3 regions of the Streptococcus sp. Marseille-Q5855 genome follow, and region 3 is predicted to be linked to each of the others. Evidence: predicted binding sites of a transcription regulator. Region 3 holds the regulator's gene; each other region holds the start of a gene.
The links. The regulator NrdR, encoded in region 3, represses ribonucleotide reductase genes. The targets are predictions, from matches to a motif close to ACACNATATATNGTGT.
Positions count from the first base shown of each region.

Region 1: nrdD (anaerobic ribonucleoside-triphosphate reductase) is a predicted target of NrdR. The motif match lies at 1,921-1,936, and genes of this name have one in related genera.
Region 2: nrdH (glutaredoxin-like protein NrdH) is a predicted target of NrdR. The motif match lies at 2,166-2,181, and genes of this name have one in related genera.

Region 1 is NZ_CAMPPR010000006.1:376,682-380,973, forward strand. It holds gene nrdD (anaerobic ribonucleoside-triphosphate reductase) at 1-1,861, opposite strand, end outside; gene OC529_RS08340 (damage-inducible protein CinA) at 1,981-3,519, opposite strand; gene cls (cardiolipin synthase) at 3,774-4,292, opposite strand, start outside.
Region 2 is NZ_CAMPPR010000002.1:198,030-202,321, reverse strand. It holds gene ptsP (phosphoenolpyruvate--protein phosphotransferase) at 1-1,672, opposite strand, end outside; gene OC529_RS03470 (phosphocarrier protein HPr) at 1,678-1,941, opposite strand; gene nrdH (glutaredoxin-like protein NrdH) at 2,292-2,510, shown strand; gene nrdE (class 1b ribonucleoside-diphosphate reductase subunit alpha) at 2,591-4,292, shown strand, end outside.
Region 3 is NZ_CAMPPR010000001.1:141,118-145,409, forward strand. It holds gene dnaI (primosomal protein DnaI) at 1-827, opposite strand, end outside; gene OC529_RS00650 (replication initiation and membrane attachment family protein) at 828-1,997, opposite strand; gene nrdR (transcriptional regulator NrdR) at 1,998-2,471, opposite strand; gene OC529_RS00660 (GntR family transcriptional regulator) at 2,611-2,976, shown strand; gene OC529_RS00665 (ABC transporter ATP-binding protein) at 2,981-3,676, shown strand; gene OC529_RS00670 (hypothetical protein) at 3,693-4,292, shown strand, end outside.

The sequences.
Region 1 (4,292 bases), on a different contig from region 3:
TGAAACCACCTGATGCACCTGCTTCTGGATAGACTTTTTCAAAATCCAATTTTTCAAACGGTGTTGGATTTTTACGAACATCGTAGTGGAAAGAATTGGTGTAGTATTCCTTGTCTGTAATATCAGGAATAGAGCCAAACTTGTCTGTATCTAGTCGGCAGAAACGATCTGTCAAACTTTCAGATGGTGTTGAGTAGATAGAGAAATGATAGCCATATTGGTCAGACCACTCTTCTACACGGCGTTTCATATCGCGAATGATATCCAGCGTGAATTCCTTGGCGTCTGGATTGTGTTCCCAGCTATTTCCAAAGAAAACTGTCGCTACCTCGTACAAACCGATGTAGCCCAGCGAAACGGTTGCCCGACGATTCTTAAAGAGCTGGTCAACACTTTCTTCTTTACCTAGACGATGGCCAAAAGCACCGTATTGATAGAGGATAGGAGCATTGGCTGGTGTCGCTTCCTTGGTTCGTTCGACACGGTAAACCAGAGCATCTTCTGCGATATTCATCCGCTCGTTGAAGATTTCCCAGAACTTGGTCATATCACCTTCAGACTCGAGAGCAATACGAGGCAGGTTAACCGTCACAACACCCAGATTCATGCGACCTGAATTAACTTCTATACCATTCTCATCCTTCCATCCTTGAAGGAAAGAACGGCAGCCCATAGGAACCTTGAAGGATCCTGTCAAGTCAACAATCTTATCGTAAGATAAAACGTCTGGATACATCCGTTTGGTTGCACACTCAAGAGCCAACTGCTTAATGTCGTAGTTGGGAGTCCCTTCTTCCAAGTTAAGTCCTCTTTTAAGCGTGAAGATAAGTTTAGGGAAGATGGCTGTGCGGTGTTCCGAACCAAGCCCCTTGATGCGAATGTTTAAAATAGCTTTTTGAATTTCCCGTTCGAAACGGCTAGTTCCTAAACCAAAACCGAGCGAAGTAAAAGGTGTTTGTCCATTTGAAGTGAAGAGGGTGTTGATTTCATACTCAAGAGATTGCATGGCATCGTAGATGTCCTTTTGCGTTTTCTTCCAAGCGTAATCTTCCCGTTTTTCAGGCAAGACCCACTCTTCTGCATCTTTGAGATGTTTTTGATAGTTCTTCTCTACATAAGGCGCCAAGACTTCATCGATACGGTCAGCTGAACAACCACCGTACTGGCTAGAAGCCACGTTGGCGATGATTTGGGAAATCTGAGCTGTTGCAGTCTGGATAGACTTGGGACTTTCTACCTCTGCATTTCCAATCTTAAAACCATTTTCCAACATCCCCTTGAAATCAATCAAACAGCAGTTGGTCATCGGTGTATAGGGACTGTAGTCCAAATCGTGATAGTGGATATCTCCCTTTTGGTGGGCATTGGCTACGTGCTTGGGAAGCATTTGCAGTCCAATCGACTTCCCAACAATGCCTGCTGTCAAATCACGCTGGGTATTAAAGACATCGCTGTCTTTATTTGCATTTTCATTGACAACTGCCTGGTCTTTGTTGAGAAGTTTATGGATACTAAAGTTGATATCCGTCGCTTTTGAACGCTCAAAATCCCTCTGTGTCCGATAAGTAATATACTCCTCAGCCAGCGCATATTCTTTGGCTTCAAGCAGTTCATGTTCTACGATATTTTGAATTTCGTAAATCTTAACCCCCTGTGGAAAGCGACTATGAATTTCTGTGACAATTCGCTCAGTCAGAGCATTGAGGCGTTTTTCAACCAAGGGTGTCACATCCATAACCTTGTCTGCCGCCTTGTGGAGAGCCTTGTCAATCTTATCCACATCAAATACAACACGTCTCCCATCTCGTTTCTCGACGAAGAGAGTTGGCAAAATTGTAATTTTTTCTTCTAGTGCAATCATATGCATGCTCTTTTCTAAAATGTTCTTTCTAAAAAGTATTATACCACTCTAAAAAGAAAAATCAATATCTTGTGTTAAAAATCATAAAATTTTTAAAAATACACAAGATATTGATTTAGCTATTTAATTTTATAGACTTTAAACTCTGAGTAATCCGTCTTTACTTGTTGGTAATTTTCTTTCAAGATTGTTTCCACTTCAGACCAGACTGCTACCTTATCATTCACCACAATCACCTTGGGTTGTTTTTCTTTCAAGTCATTGAGTAGCTTATTCCGATTTTCCTCAGTTGCTGTATAGTGCAACGGGGACAAAATAGCCGATGGCGACAAGCGATCACTCTTACGATAAAGAGTTGCAGTACCATCCCATGCATAGATAGCATCTTCCGTATTCGTCTCCTCTTTTACCAAATCAGCAAGACGATTACGTTCTTGATAAGGTACCGGATAAAGGACAAACTTCATCAAAAAAGGAACAGACAAAAGATAGACAAGCCCTAAAACTGGCAGATATAGATTTCCTTTGAAGAAACGACTCCATAGACTAACTGGCGTTTCTCTTCGTCTTCGTCTAACACTACGCCCCCTCTGTTGACTCTTAATATTGGTTACCAATAAAAGTAGGAAAACAGGGAAGACGACCATCAAATAAGAAGCGTGCAGAGGCTCTTGTGAAAAGAAAAGCAAAATCAAACCTAAAATTGTCACAAGACTTGCAGGAACCGAAATGACGTATAGTTTAGAGGGTTTGGATTGAAAGAGACCTAAAAAGATACAAACCACAAATCCCAAACCAAGGGACAACAAGCCATAAAAAGCCATATTCTCTAAAATTTTAGAAGTGAAATCAAAGCGAATACTGTCAATAGGATAACGAATACCACTAATGGCATCCCCAAAACTTCCTGTTGCAACACTATAGTAGGCAGTTGGATAAAAGACAAGTGAAAAACCTAAAGCCACTGCAAGAAACTGATAAAACCCATGCGCAAAGCGTCTATGCCCAAGGTTAAAGACCAACAAGCCTAAACTCACTACAGCAATAAACAGGAACGATGACAAGGGAGCAAAGAAAAATCCGCCTGCCAAAGCCAGCCCAATCCGTACAAATCCCTTGTCATGGCTTGGATTGCTTAGGTAAGCCGCAACTAAACTAAAGGCCGCGAATAAGAAAGGAAGCGCTAAAAGAGTCGCATAACCTCCACCAAAAGCAAGACCTGTAACTAGCATGTAAAAAATAGTCACCACTTGTCCAGCCTGGTCTCCTTGCTCTGTCAAGGTGTCTGCCGATTGAAAGAGGAAAAATCCTCCTGCTACCAAGGCTAACCACTCAAAAATGGCAAAGAAAAATCCGCCCTGGGTCACATAAGTCAGCAAATAATAAAGCAAACCTTGACTTCCATAATAGTCGCTGTAAATTTTCCCTGTCTGATGAAGCGCCCAACCTGTATAAAAATCCTGCACTTCTTGTGCACTCATTAAATCGAGTAATAGCGGTACTCCTAGAGTTATCCCCGTTACAAGCGTACTCCATAGTAAAATTTTTACCAAAGGAAGACGACTTGATTCACGATGATGCGATTCTTGTTCGATTTGGTATTCTAGAGGTTCACGATTCTCCTGATGAACTTCTTCTACTCTACCATACACACTCATATCGTTTCTCCTATTCAATTTATCTGTCTTAGTATATCAAAAAGTCCTAGGATTGTCAGCTTGCGATGGCTGTTTGAGTGATTTTTTGCATAGTTTCACAAAGGTTTCAATTTCCCGAAAGCGGTGTAAATGTGTCTGTTTAAATGACACGATATAATCCAATTCTTTCTGAGTCAGCATCGTCCCTCCTACATCTTCTTATTCGTAAAAGGCAAGAAAAATAGGACTGGTTTGTGTCCTCAGTCCTAGATTTCTTATAAGATTGGAGCGAATAACTGGGCGATTTCTTTTACAAGTTTTTGATACCAGCTCGTTTTGATAGAATGAGGATAGACTTCCTGAGAATCTGCAAATATATTTTGAAAATCTCGGGCTATTTCCATTATAGAAGGAGTTTTATAGAGTAAGACTGCATTTTCATAATGGTGTACCAAGCTTCGGTAGTCGAGATTGATTGTCCCCACCACCGCAAAATCTTCGTCTACCAACATCTGCTTACTATGAATAAAACCTGGACTATACTCATAAATCCGAACTCCAGCAGAAAGAAGGTCTGGATAAGCCCCTCTTGTGACTAACTGAATGAACTTCTTATCTGGTATGTAAGGAGTGATAATTCGAACATCGACCCCTCTCATAGCAGCATTTTTGATTGTCTCCGTTAAATCATAGTCTATGATCAAATAAGGTGTCGTAATATAAACCGATTCAGTTGCTTGATTGATCAAACTCTGATAAACCTTTTTCCCTACCTGCGTTCGAAAAATTGGCTT
Region 2 (4,292 bases), on a different contig from region 3:
TAAGGGCACGGTTAGCGTACTCTTCCATCTTAGCAGTATCCAATTTCTTCATCAAGCTACGTGTACGAAGGACAGATGTTGCTGACATAGAGAATTCATCCAAGCCCATTCCGACAAGAAGTGGAACAGCTTTTTGGTCACCAGCCATCTCACCACACATACCAGCCCATTTACCTTCAGCGTGAGCTGCCTTGATAACGTTGTTGATCAAGCGAAGGATTGATGGGTTATATGGTTGGTAAAGGTATGAAACTTGCTCGTTCATACGGTCTGCTGCCATTGTGTATTGGATCAAGTCGTTTGTACCAATTGAGAAGAAGTCTACTTCTTTAGCAAATTGGTCTGCAAGCATCGCTGCTGCAGGAATTTCAATCATGATACCAACTTGGATGTCATCCGCAACTGCAACACCTTCTGCAAGAAGGTTTGCTTTTTCTTCTTCATAAACTGCTTTAGCTGCACGGAATTCTTTCAAAAGCGCAACCATTGGGAACATGATACGCAATTGACCATGAACAGAAGCACGAAGAAGAGCACGGATTTGCGTGCGGAACATTGCATCTCCAGTTTCAGAAATAGAGATACGAAGAGCACGGAATCCAAGGAATGGGTTCATTTCATGTGGCATATCAAAGTAAGGAAGTTCCTTATCTCCACCAATATCCATTGTACGAACAACTACTGGTTTACCATTCATTCCTTCAAGAACAGCTTTGTATGCTTCATACTGCTCGTCTTCTGTTGGGAAGTCTTGAGAATCCATATACAAGAACTCTGTACGGTAAAGTCCAACAGCTTCTGCACCGTTGTTGTTAACACCTTCAACGTCTTTTGGAGTACCGATATTAGCGGCCAACTCGAAGTGTTTACCGTCAGCAGTCACTGTTTGAGCATCTTTCAAAAGTGCCCATTCAGCTTTTTGTTTAGCATAAGCTTCACCAGCTGCTTTAAATTCTGCCGCTTGTTCATCTGTTGGGTTGATAATCACTTCACCAGTAATTCCGTTAACGGCAAGGATATCACCGTCTTTCACTACTTCAGTGATGTTATTTGTTCCCAATACAGCTGCAATTTCAAGTGTACGTGCCATGATAGCTGAGTGGCTTGTACGTCCACCGATGTTTGTTACAAAAGCTTTTACAAAGTTTTTGTCCAATTGAGCTGTATCAGATGGTGTCAAGTCATGTGCAATCACGATTACTTCTTCATTGATAGAAGCTGGGTTTGGCAATTTCTTACCAAGAAGGTTTGCCAATACACGTTTTGTCACGTCGCGGATATCCGCTGCACGTTCTTGCATGTATGGGTTGTCTTCCATGCCTTCAAAGATAGTGATGAACATGTCAGTCACTTCTTTAAGACCTGCTTCTGCATTGACTTTCTTAGCACGAATTGTTTCTTTAATCTGACCAATCAATTCTGGGTCAGAAAGAACCATCAAATGAGCGTCAAAAACTTGAGCTGCTTCTTCACCAAGCGTACCTACAGCTTTCTCGCGGATAAGAGAAAGCTCGTTTTGAGAAGCTTCAAGAGCAACATCCAAACGAGCCTCTTCTGCGTTTGTATCTTCGACTGAAATAGTCTCGAATGACAAATCCGGTTGAACGAGTAGATATGCTTTTGCAACTGCAACACCGTCAGATGCTGCGATTCCTTTAAGCATTTCTGTCATTTCCCTTATGCCAATCCTTCTTTTTCCATTGTTTCTGAGATTGCAGCGATAGCGTCATCTGCATCTGCACCTTCAGCTGAGATAGTTACATCAGCACCTTGGCCAACACCAAGACTCATAACACCCATAATTGATTTAAGGTTAACTGATTTACCTTTGTACTCAAGAGTGATATCTGAAGCAAATTTGCTAGCAGTTTGTACCAACAATGTTGCTGGACGTGCGTGAATACCTGTTTCTGCCACTACGTGGAAATCTTTAGAAGCCATAGTTTGACTCTCCTTTTGTTCTTTCTTTTTTTGAGTTATATGTGATAACCCTTACAATTTGGTATTATACCATCTTCTAGGATTTTTTTCAAGCATTTTCTGGATTTTCCTTCAATTTCTTTTCAGATAACTTGCTGAAAATCTTCTATCCTAGATAACAAAACACAGGATATAGTTTCTTTAAAAACGATTTATACGATAATCATTGCTGTTTTATAAAACAAACACTACATATTGTGTTTTGTGAGCTTAAGTAGAAAAATTGACCACTATATTTAGTTCAAATCATTGACAAAATTTTATTTTCTGATATACTAAGATAGTATTAAATTTTGAAGAGGAGTTACACAATGGTAACCGTTTATTCTAAAAACAATTGTGTCCAATGTAAAATGACCAAGCGTTTCTTGGACAGTAATAATGTCTCTTATCGTGAAATCAATCTTGATGAGCAACCTGAGTATATCGATCAAGTTAAAGAGCTCGGTTTTAGCGCAGCTCCTGTTATCCAAACACCAACTGAAGTCTTTTCAGGTTTCCAACCAGGAAAACTGAAACAATTAGCATAATCTTAGTACATCATCCAGAAGAAACTGCTTCTAGGGCGAACTTAGAGGCCTTTCTTTTGTAATTAGATAAGGGAAATTTTATGGGATTAAAACATCTTGAGGACGTGACTTACTTCCGTCTCAATAACGAAATCAACCGTCCTGTTAATGGACAAATCATGCTTCATAAAGATAAGGAAGCCTTGGATGCCTTCTTTAACGAAAATGTCGTTCCAAACACTATGGTTTTTGATTCAATTACTGATAAAATCAACTACCTCATTGAACACAACTACATCGAAACAGCTTTTATCAAGAAATACCGTCCAGAGTTCTTGGAAGAATTGGCTCAATTTATCAAAGACCAAAACTTCCAATTCAAGTCATTCATGGCAGCTTATAAATTTTACAATCAATATGCCTTAAAGACTAACGACGGTGAATATTATCTTGAAAGTATGGAAGACCGTGTCTTCTTTAACGCCCTTTATTTCGCTGATGGCAATGAATCTGTTGCAATCGATATTGCCAATGAAATCATCCACCAACGCTACCAACCTGCTACTCCTTCCTTCTTGAATGCTGGACGTGCTCGTCGTGGGGAGTTGGTATCTTGTTTCCTAATCCAAGTGACAGATGATATGAACTCTATCGGACGTTCTATCAACTCAGCTCTTCAACTTTCACGTATTGGTGGTGGTGTGGGAATTACCCTCAGCAACCTTCGTGAAGCTGGAGCTCCTATCAAGGGGTATGAAGGAGCTGCTTCAGGTGTCGTTCCTGTTATGAAGCTTTTCGAAGATAGCTTCTCTTACTCAAACCAATTAGGTCAACGTCAAGGTGCCGGTGTTGTTTACCTCAATGTCTTTCACCCAGATATCATCGCCTTCCTTTCAACTAAGAAAGAAAATGCCGATGAAAAAGTTCGTGTCAAAACCCTATCACTTGGTGTTGTAGTACCAGATAAATTCTACGAATTGGCGCGTAAAAATGAAGAAATGTACCTCTTCAGCCCTTACTCTGTCGAAAAAGAGTATGGTGTACCTTTCAACTACATCGACATTACTGAAAAATACGATGAATTGGTCGCAAATCCAAATATTCGCAAGACAAAAATCAAGGCGCGTGATTTGGAAACTGAAATCTCTAAATTACAGCAAGAGTCTGGCTACCCTTATGTAGTCAATATTGATACGGCTAACCGTGCAAATCCTGTTGATGGAAAGATTATCATGAGTAACTTGTGTTCTGAGATTCTTCAAGTCCAAGAACCAAGCTTGATCAACGATGCTCAAGAATTCCTTCAAATGGGAACGGATGTTTCATGTAACCTTGGTTCAACCAACGTGGTTAACATGATGACTTCACCTGACTTTGGTCGTTCTATCCGTGCTATGGTTCGTGCCCTTACTTTCGTTACAGATAGTTCACACATCGTAGCTGTTCCTACCATCGATCATGGAAATAGCCAAGCCCACACCTTTGGTCTCGGCGCCATGGGACTTCACAGCTACCTTGCCCAACAACTGATTGAATATGGATCGCCTGAGTCTGTTGAATTTACAAGCATCTACTTCATGCTTATGAACTACTGGACCTTGGTAGAATCAAACAATATCGCGCGTGAACGTGGCATCACCTTCCACAACTTTGAAAAATCAGACTATGCTAAGGGAAGCTACTTTAACAAGTATATTACAGGCGAGTTTGTTCCAAAATCAGACCGTGTTAAAGAACTCTTCAAAGATGTCTTTATCCCAAGTGCTACTGACTGGGCTGAACTGCGCGACAAGGTTCAAGCAG
Region 3 (4,292 bases):
GCCTCCCAGGTTTCGTCATTTCCATGCTTCCCTTTAGCGAAATGCTGCTCCAATTCTTCAAAGTTGAAGTTGGAGGTGAAAAAGGTCGGTAAATTTTCCTGCATCCGATATTGAAGAATGACCTGCAGGATTTCGTCACGCACCCAAGCTGTTGATTGCTCGGCACCAATATCATCTAAAATCAGGACTTCAGAAAGCTTAATCTCATCCACCAAGGTCTTGACATTACCATCACCGATAGCATTTTTGACATCAATGACAAAGCTAGGATAGTGGAGAAGAGTGGATGAAACACCACGTTTTTCTGATAAATCATGGGCTAGGGCAGCCACCATGAAACTTTTACCCACACCAAAGTCTCCATATAAGTAAAGACCTTTTCGAATAGCTGGATATTGCTCCACGAAGGCTAATAGCTTTTCAAAAACTGGCAAGCGTCCCAAATCATCCAAGTCAACTTGAGCTAAGCTAGCTTTCTTGAGACTGGCTGGCAGATTGATTAACTTGAGACGGTTCTTAATAGCCGCTTCTTTTTCCGCTGCGATTAGTTCAGGAGTTTCTTCATAAGAAACGTCCGCATAGCCATGATTCATAATCAAAATCGGCTTGTAGCCTTTGGCAATATAATCCGTATCACCACGGAGAAACTTGTCACGCTCGGTGATGTATTGATTAAACTTGGAGATACTGCGATTTAATTCCTCTGGAGTCAGGGATTCTTGCTGTATAAAGGCCGCAACATCAGGATCCTTCATGATTTTCTGGACCAAATCTTGATAATGAAAACGGCTAGGTTGACGTTTGAGTACGTCTCCGACACTTTCCATCTAATCTCCTCCTTTTTCTAATCGAGCTAATAGTTCTTGTTTCTTACGTTCTAGTTCCAGACGAGTTTCCTCGCTGGTTTCATTCTTATAATCTGGATTGCTCCACTTGGGTACATTGGACTTGGCAGGACTGGGTTTACTGCTTTTTTGAACCTGATTCTTCTGTCCTCGCTCACGAATGCGCAAGACTGCCTCTTCTGCCGAATGAATCTTTTGATAGGCGTAATCATTGGCTACCTTCATGGCATATTTCTCATTGATATTTGCAGAATCTACCTTATTAAAAGTCAATAAGAGAATAATATTGATGACTTCGTCCAGCAAGCCCAAGCCAGCCATCTGTTGCAAGAGTTCTCTCTCTGTTTGGGTAATGGTCCCCTTGCGGGTTTGCTTGATTTCTGCCAAGAACTGCAGGGCAGTTTTACTTTTTGCTTCCTTGATAATGGTTGCTTCCTTAGGACTAAAGTCAGAGGAAACAGGTTTTTGAGCGATTTTCTCCCGCATGCGTTTGGTTGAAATAACCTGGGAAACAGCTGTTGACTTGGCCAGTTGATAGGTCTCAAACCAAGTCCATTTCTTCTCCTCGGCAATGGCAAAGAGGTTCAAGACATCGGACTGCTCATCCGCAAAACGAAGCCCATCTCGAGCCATAAGCTGGCGAAAATGGTCCAAGTCAAAATCGTTGGCCACTTTCTTCTTGAGACCAAGGTCTTCTTGACTTCCTAGTTCTGCCAAATCTGGAAAGACTTGATTGAGGGAGACAGGTATTTCTTCTCCCTCAGCACTCTCAACTTTCAAATCCTCCACAGCTACATCGCCAATCTTCTTCTCTAAGAGTCTGCGATAAACAGGATGCTCCAAGAAGTCTTGACTAGATAGAGGAGCATGGAGAGCTAGCTGATAAACATCCCCCTTTTGATAGAGGGTTAAGAGATTGAAAGCAGATAGGATTTTCAAAGATTTTATCAGTCTATCCATCCCAAAGTTGAGATGGTTGAGAATACTTGAAAAGAGATATTCCTTTCTGCCATTGTCCCAAAAACTGATTGTATAAAGATAAAGGCTCAGTGCCTCCTGACCGATAATCGGGAGGTAGCACTGTACCAGAGATGAGGTATCTTGAGACACCCGATTATTCTTTAGATAAGAAAAACGGTCAATTGGCTTCATTTATCTTTCCTTTTTCTTTTTAGAGGACTGGGTGATTTGTTGGAGCAGGCTCTCTAGCTCACTAACATCCTTAAAACTACGATAAACACTGGCAAAACGTACATAGGTAATCTCATCTAACTCAGCCAACTCCTCCATAACGAGTGAACCAATGTCCTCACTTTGAATTTCATTTTCATTTCGACTACGGAGTTTCTGTTCGATACGATTGACTACCATGTTGATTTCATCACTTGACACAGGACGTTTCTGGGCTGAGCGGATAATTCCATTAAAGATTTTATCTCTAGAGAATTGTTCCCGTGTGCCATCTTTTTTAACAACCACCAAGGTTCTTTCTTCTACTCGTTCGTAGGTTGTAAAACGGTGCTGGCATTCGTCGCACTCACGTCTTCTACGAATGGTGTTCCCTTCTTCTGCTTGGCGACTATCGATAACACTTGACTTGGTAGCTCCACATTTTGGACAACGCATCCTTTCCCTCCTTATCGTTTTCTTTTCATTATACCATTTTTTAAACGATTCCCAAAACAATTCTTCTTTTTGCTTGACAAGTTTTTTGTTTTGTTGTATTATTTAACTAAGACAAAAGGATAAAAGAAAGGAGACCAAGATGTCCTGGACATTTGACAACAAAAAACCCATCTATTTACAGATTATGGAAAAAATCAAGCTTCAGATTGTTTCCCATACACTGGAACCCAATCAACAACTTCCAACCGTGAGAGAGCTAGCTAGCGAGGCTGGTGTCAATCCAAACACCATCCAAAGAGCCTTGTCAGACCTCGAACGAGAAGGATTTGTCTACAGCAAGCGAACAACTGGACGGTTTGTGACTGAGGATAAGGAGCTAATCGCCCAATCGCGTAAACAATTATCGGAAGAAGAATTGGAACACTTCGTTTCCTCCATGACCCATTTTGGCTATGAAAAAGAAGAACTACCAGGCGTAGTCGGTGATTATATTAAAGGAGTTTAAGCCTATGTCATTACTAGCATTTGAAAATGTATCCAAATCTTATGGAGCAACACCAGCCCTTGAAAATGTTTCTCTTGACATCCCAGCTGGAAAAATTGTTGGTCTCCTTGGACCAAACGGCTCAGGGAAAACAACCCTGATTAAACTAATCAATGGCCTCTTACAACCAGATCAAGGACGTGTCCTTATCAACGATATGGATCCAAGCCCAGCAACCAAGGCTATCGTAGCTTATTTGCCGGATACGACCTATCTCAATGAGCAAATGAAGGTCAAAGAAGCCCTAACCTACTTCAAGACCTTCTATAAAGATTTCAATCTTGAACGTGCCCATCATCTACTTGCAGACCTAGGTATTGATGAAAATAGTCGTCTCAAGAAATTATCAAAAGGGAATAAGGAAAAGGTACAACTGATTTTGGTTATGAGCCGTGATGCTCGTCTTTACGTTCTGGACGAACCCATTGGTGGGGTGGATCCAGCAGCCCGTGATTATATCCTCAATACCATTATCAATAACTACTCACCAACTTCTACCGTTTTGATTTCTACCCACTTGATTTCTGATATCGAGCCAATCTTGGATGAAATTGTCTTTCTCAAAGACGGAAAAGTCGTCCGTCAAGGTAATGTAGATGATATTCGCTATGAGTCAGGTGAATCCATTGACCAACTCTTCCGTCAGGAATTTAAGGCCTAAGCAAAGGAGATTATTTATGTTTTGGAATTTAGTTCGCTACGAATTTAAAAATGTTAACAAGTGGTATTTAGCCCTATACGCTGCTGTGCTAGTCCTTTCTGCCCTTATCGGGATACAAGCACAGACCTATAACAATCTGCCTGTCAAAGAAAGCCAACCTGTCCTACTCATTTTTCTAGCAACTGTCTTTGGGGGGTTGATGATTACACTGGGGATTTCAACCATTTTCTTAATCATTAAACGCTTCAAAGGTAGTGTCTATGACCGACAAGGCTATCTGACTTTAACCTTGCCAGTATCTGAACACCATATCATCACAGCCAAACTAATCGGCGCTTTTATCTGGTCGTTGATTAGCACTGCTGTCTTACTCCTATGTATCTATATTATCTTACTGTCAACAAATTTTGATGAAGTTCAACTTTCTATTCTTCTATCATTTGTTGGAGAACATTTTACCGGCTTTGGTCTTACTGTCTTATCCTTCCTACTAAATACCATTTCCAGTATCCTCTGCATCTACTTGGCTATTTCCATTGGACAGCTTTTCAATGAATACCGTACAGCACTCGCTGTTGCAGCCTACATTGGTATCCAAATCGTCATTGGATTTATT